Reyranella humidisoli: one gene and its partner. The protein of the gene in region 2 interacts with the protein of the main gene of each other region in a pairwise test. Links are inferred from orthologs where the notes say so. Each region holds a gene or a part of one and is shown on either strand. Other genes may lie near its edges.

What was found. Proteins that work in one complex are often made in the same cells at the same time.
Region 1: the proteins of KQ910_RS25625 (region 2) and KQ910_RS25065 interact in binary tests that used the Escherichia coli proteins (3 or more experiments, as listed by UniProt). The link is inferred for Reyranella humidisoli from one-to-one orthologs.

What each region holds. Positions count from the first base shown.
Region 1 is NZ_JAHOPB010000003.1:327,485-330,576, forward strand. Bases 85-3,073 are described here. They hold KQ910_RS25065 (two-component system sensor histidine kinase NtrB), read right to left. Parts: upstream 2,125-3,073; coding sequence 1,045-2,124; downstream 85-1,044. Other genes in these bases: ntrC (nitrogen regulation protein NR(I)), read right to left, coding at 85-1,048; dusB (tRNA dihydrouridine synthase DusB), read right to left, coding at 2,154-3,073. In the rest of the region: more of ntrC, read right to left, coding at 1-84; more of dusB, read right to left, coding at 3,074-3,092.
Region 2 is NZ_JAHOPB010000003.1:448,295-451,352, forward strand. The notes cover bases 104-3,058. They hold KQ910_RS25625 (P-II family nitrogen regulator), read left to right. Parts: upstream 104-1,389; coding sequence 1,390-1,728; downstream 1,729-3,058. Other genes in these bases: KQ910_RS25620 (aminotransferase), read right to left, coding at 104-1,189; glnA (type I glutamate--ammonia ligase), read left to right, coding at 1,784-3,058. Outside these bases: more of KQ910_RS25620, read right to left, coding at 26-103. UniProt on the Escherichia coli protein: P-II indirectly controls the transcription of the glutamine synthetase gene (glnA). P-II prevents NR-II-catalyzed conversion of NR-I to NR-I-phosphate, the transcriptional activator of GlnA. When P-II is uridylylated to P-II-UMP, these events are reversed.

The sequences.
Region 1 (3,092 bases), 120 kb from region 2 along the record:
TCAGGCGGGTCATCGCTTCCGGCGACAGGACCTTGGTCGGCAGGCCGTCGGTGGTGGCGGCCTGCAGATAGTGGTTGGCGAGTTCAGGGATGTCGTCCAGCCGCTCGCGCAGCGGCGGCAGGCGGATCGGCACGACGTTCAGGCGGTAATAGAGATCCTCGCGGAACAGGCCCTGCTGGATGAGGCGGCGCAGGTCGCGATGGGTCGCCGCGACGATGCGGACATTGGCCTTGATCGGCGTGCGACCGCCGACCGTCATGTACTCGCCTTCCTGCAGCACGCGCAGCAGGCGCGTCTGGGCCTCGGGCGGCATGTCGCCGATTTCGTCGAGGAACAGCGTGCCGCCGGAGGCCTGCTCGAACTTGCCGGCCGTCCGCTGAACCGCGCCGGTGAAGGCGCCGCGCTCATGGCCGAACAGCTCGCTCTCGATCAGCTCGCGCGGGATCGCCGCCATGTTGAGGGCAATGAAGGGGCCCTTCCGGCGCTTGCCGTAGTCGTGCAGGGCGCGCGCGACCAACTCCTTGCCCGCGCCCGACTCGCCGGTGACCATGACCGTGAGGTCGGTCGACATAAGGCGCGCCAGCGTGCGGTAGATCTCCTGCATCGCGGGCGATCGGCCGATCAGCGGCAGGCGCTCGCCCTCTTCCGGGCGGGCCGCGGCCCGCTGCACCGGGGTGGCCGGCGCCGACAGCGCGCGGTTCACCACCGAGATCAGCTCATTCAGGTCGAAGGGCTTGGGCAGGTATTCGAAGGCGCCGCGTTCAGTCGCACGCACAGCCGTGAGCAGGGTCGACTGCGCGCTCATGACGATGATGCGCAGGTCGGGCCGCAGCTTGCGGATGCGTGGCACCAGGTCGAGGCCGTTCTCGTCGGGCATCACCACGTCGGTGATGACGAGCTGCCCCTCGCCTTCCTGGACCCATTGCCAGAGCGTGGAGGCGGTGCCGGTGCTGCGAACCGTGTGACCCTGCCGGCCGAGGGCCTGGTGCAGGACGGTGCGGATGGCGCGGTCGTCGTCGGCGACGAGAATGGTGGCGCCGGCGCTCACGGCGCGGCCTGCGGGAACTGGAGAGGCAACATGATCCTGAATGATGTGCGGCCGGGTTCGCTGTCGAACTCGATGGCGCCGCCGTGGTCGTTGACGATCTTGGCGACCAAAGCAAGTCCTAGGCCAGTTCCGGTCGGCTTGTTGGTCACGAAAGCGTCGAACAGGTGCGCGCGGATCTCGTCGGACACGCCAAGGCCATTGTCTCGTACCGAGACGACCAGCGGCAGGTTGACCCTCGTCTGCTGGCCCGGCACCGCGAGGCGCAGCCCGTGGCGATAGGCGGTCGAAAGCTCGATCTCGCGCTCGCCATCGCCCGGCGCCTCACAGGCGTTCTTCACGAGATTGAGGAACACCTGGATGAGCTGGTCGCGGTCGCCGTGCACGTCGGGCAGCGACGGGTCGTAGGTTTCGACGAAGCGCACGCCCTTGCCGAAGCCGTTCTGCGACAGGCGGCGGACGTGGTTGAGGACCTGGTGGATGTTGATGGGGCCGCGATCGATCGGGCGGCCGTCGGCGAAAGCCTCCATGCGGTCGACCAGCGCCACGATGCGGTCGGTCTCCTCGCAGATCAGCTCGGTCAGCTCGCGCTCCGAATCCGGCACCGACTGCTCGAGAAGCTGCGCGGCGCCGCGGATGCCCGACAGCGGGTTCTTGACCTCGTGCGCCAGCATGGCGGCCAGCGCGCTTACCGAGCGGGCGGCGCTGCGATGGGACATCTGGCGGTCGATGTTGCGGGCAATGGTCTGCTCGACCAGTGACACCGCGACGAGGCCGTCGCTGTCGACGATCGGCGAGAGTCGCAGCGCGCAGAAGCGCGTGCCGATACGTGGCGACGCCAGCGTGACGCCATTCTCTGCCACCGCACCGCCGGTCGTCAGGACCTGCTCCAGCAACGAGAAGAGCGGCGTGTCGTCGGGGATGAACTCGTTCAACGGATGGCCGACCAGGCGGGCACGGCCGACGCCGAAGAACTGCTCGGCCGAAAGGTTGGCGTAGTGGATCAGGCCGTTCGCTTCGACGACGATGATCGCCTCGGAGAGCGAGTCGAGGATAGCCGTCGGGAACTGGTCACTCATGCCGTTTCGTTTGAGGGGGCGCAGTGACATCAGGCCGCCTGCCGATCGAGTGCCGGCAGGAAGAACTCGGCCAGCATGCTGCGAACCTTGTCGGCAGAAGTCTCGCGGTTCACGGCGGCGCGGAAGTCGGCCGATGCGGCCAGACCCTTGGAGTACCAGCCGAGATGCTTGCGCGCCATGCGCACACCGGTCTCGAGGCCGTAATGCTCGAGCATCGCCTCGAAGTGCGTGCGCACCGCCGTATACTGCTCGGCGATCGACGGATCGGGCAGACGCTCGCCGGTGCGCAGATAGCGAATCGCCTGGCTCAGGAACCACGGCCGACCGTAGGCGCCGCGGCCGATCATGATGCCGTCGGCGCCCGACTGATCGAGCGCCTGGTCGATGTCTTCGAGCGTGGTGATGTCGCCGTTGACGATGACGGGCAGCCTGGTCGCTTCCTTGACGTTGCGGACGAACGCCCAGTCGGCGTGCCCGTCGTAGAAATCGCAGCGTGTGCGGCCGTGCACGGTCAGCATCTTGATCCCGCACTCTTCCGCGATGCGCGCGAGGTTCGGCGCGTTGCGGTTGGTCGAATCCCAGCCGGTGCGCATCTTCAGCGTCACCGGCAGCTTCACCGCCTTCACCGTCGCCTCGAGGATCTTCGCGGCATGCACCTCGTCGCGCATCAGCGAGGAGCCGGCATGGCCATTGACGACCTTCTTCACGGGGCAGCCGAAGTTGATGTCGATGATCGCGGCGCCGCGATCCTCGTTGAGCTTCGCCGCCTCGGCCATCACCTCGGGTTCGCAGCCCGCGAGCTGCACCGACATGGGAAACTCTTCCGGCGTGGTCTTGGCCATCAGGAGCGTCTTGCGGTTCTCTCGAACCATCGCGACCGAGGCGATCATCTCGGACACGACGAGGCCCGCCCCACGCCGCTTCACCATCTGGCGGAAGGGCAGGTCGCTGACGCCCGACAGCGGAGC
Region 2 (3,058 bases):
TTCCTGCAATGCAAATACTAGGGGGTTAACTGCAAAAATGTGCCCTCAAACGCTCGATCGCACTGTCGAGCGTGCTGTCGTCCTTGCAGAAACAGAACCGGGCGAAGTAGCGCGGCGCTTCATCGGATTGATAGAAGGCGCTCACCGGCACGGCGGTCACGCCGGCTTTAACGGTGATGTGGCGGCAGAAATCCTCGTCGGTCCCGTTGAAGCCCAGCGGCCTGAAGTCGGTGGTGACGAAGTACGTCCCGTGCGCGGGCAGCACGTCGAACCCGATCTCCGCGAGGGCGGTGGCCAGCCGGTCGCGTTTGCGCTGCATGTCGGCGGCCAGGGTGGCGAAATAGCCGTCGTTCAGGCGCAAGCCCGTCGCCGCACCCCATTGCAGATTGGGCGGCGTGGTGAAGGTCATGAACTGATGGGTCTTGGCGATCGGTTTCATCAGTTCCGGCGCCGCCGTGATGTAGCCCACCTTCCAGCCTGTCAGGCTGAAGCTTTTGCCGGCTGAGCCGATGCGTACCGTGCGATCGCGCATGCCCGGCAGCGTCATCAGCGAGATGTGGCGCCGGTCGTCGAAGATGATGTGCTCGTAAACCTCGTCGCAGATCGCATAGACGTCGTGCTTCAGGCAGAGCCCGGCGATGAAGGACAGTTCCTCCTCGTCGAAGACCTTCGAGCAGGGATTCATTGGCGTGTTGAACAGGATCAGCTTGGTCTTCGGCCCGAAGGCGGCGGCCAGTTCCTCCCGGGGCAGCCGCCAGTGTGGCGGCTCCAGCCGCACCAGCTTCGGCACGCCCCCTGCCCGTCGCACCATGGGCAGGTAGGAATCGTAGAGCGGTTCGATGAGTACGACCTCGTCGCCCGGCTCGATCAGGCCGAACAGGCAGTCGCCGAGCGCCTCGGTCGCGCCCGACGTGACCAGGACTTCGGTCTGCCAGTCGATGTCGAGCCCCTGGAACCGCTTCGCATGATCCGCAACGGCCTGGCGCAATTCGGGAATGCCCATCATGGGCGGGTACTGGTTGTGCCCGGTCAGCAGGTACTCCGCCGCCGCCGCCCGCACCTCCTCGGGTCCCTTGTCGTCGGGGAAGCCCTGGCCGAGGTTGACGGACTTGTGCTCGCGCGCGAGCGCCGACATGACTTCAAATACCGTGGTCCCGAGTGCGGACATGGTCGAGTTTGCGGGTTTCATTGGGGATTCTCTGCTGCCTTCCAATTGACCAATTTTCTGCCGATAAATTGGGCGTTTCGCCTTCTAAACAGACAGACTGTCGCCGGATTTCCCGCATCGGCCTGTGGAAAATCTTGGCATGGTTTATGCTTCCTCGTGTGGCATACGGGCTATCCCGACCGGGAGGGCCCGGTGCCTGCGTGCGGAGTGTCTTTAGCCACATGAAGAAGATCGAAGCGATCATCAAGCCCTTCAAGCTCGATGAGGTGAAGGACGCCCTCAATCAGATCGGCCTCAAGGGCATCACGGTTCTCGAAGCCAAGGGCTTCGGCCGGCAGAAAGGCCATACCGAACTGTATCGCGGCGCCGAGTATGTCGTCGACTTCCTGCCGAAGGTGAAGCTCGAGCTCGTCATCGAGGACGAGATGGTCGAGAAGGCCGTCGAGGCGATCCGCAGTTCGGCGCATACCGGTCGCATCGGCGACGGCAAGATTTTCGTGTCGAGCATCGACGACGCGATCCGAATTCGTACTGGTGAGCGTGGTGACGCCGCCGTATGAGGACCCGGCCTTTGGGGGCTGAAGCAGTAAACCACAAGTAGAGGGACGACCGACAATGGATGCCAAACAGGTTCTGGCGATGATCAAGGAAAAGGACGTCAAGTTCGTTGACTTCCGCTTCACCGATCCTCGCGGCAAGTGGCAGCACACGGCCCGCATGGCGTCCGCCACCGACGAAGGTACCTTCGAGGACGGCGTGATGTTCGACGGTTCCTCGATCGCCGGCTGGAAGGCCATCAACGAGTCCGACATGATCCTGATGCCGGATCCGTCGACCGCCGTGCTCGACCCCTTCTCGGCCCAGACCACGCTGATCATCAGCTGCGACGTCGTCGAGCCCTCGACCGGCCAGCTCTACGCCCGCTGCCCGCGCTCGACGGCCAAGCGCGCCGAAGCGTTCATGAAGTCGTCCGGCATCGGCGACACCGCCGTGTTCGGCCCCGAACTCGAGTTCTTCGTGTTCGACGACGTCCGCTTCGACGTCCAGATGCAGGGCAGCTTCTACAGCATCTCCTCGAACGAATCGCCGTGGAACTCCGGCGTTGCCGTCGAAGGCGGCAACCTGGCCCATCGTCCGGGCGTCAAGGGCGGCTACTTCCCGGTCCAGCCGGTCGACACGCACAATGACCTGCGCGCCGAGATGATGACGGTCTGCACCGACATGGGCCTCACCATGGAAATCCACCATCACGAGGTGGCTCCGGCCCAGAACGAGCTCGGCTTCAAGTTCGACACGCTCGTCAAGACCGCCGACAACGTGCAGAAGTACAAGTACTCGCTGCACAACGTCGCCCACAGCTACGGCAAGTCGCTGACCTTCATGCCGAAGCCCCTGTACGGCGACAACGGCTCGGGCATGCACTGCCATCAGTCGATCTGGAAGGACGGCAAGCCGCTGTTCGCCGGGTCGGGCTACGCCGACCTGTCGGAGACGGCGCTGTACTACATCGGCGGCATCATCAAGCACGCCAAGGCGCTGAACGCCTTCACCAACGCCAGCACCAACTCCTACAAGCGCGTCATCCCGGGCTTCGAGGCGCCGGTGCTCCTGGCCTACTCGTCGCGCAACCGCTCGGCCTCGTGCCGTATCCCCTACTCGGCTTCGCCGAAGGGCAAGCGCGTCGAGGTCCGCTTCCCGGACCCGTCGGCCAACCCGTACCTCGCCTTCGCGGCGATGCTGATGGCCGGCATCGACGGCATCAACAACAAGATCCATCCGGGCGACCCGATGGATAAGAACCTGTACGACCTGCCGCCGGAAGAACTGTCGAAGGTCCCGACCGTCGCCGGCTCGCTGCGCGAGGCCCTCAACGCCCTCGACGCCGACCGC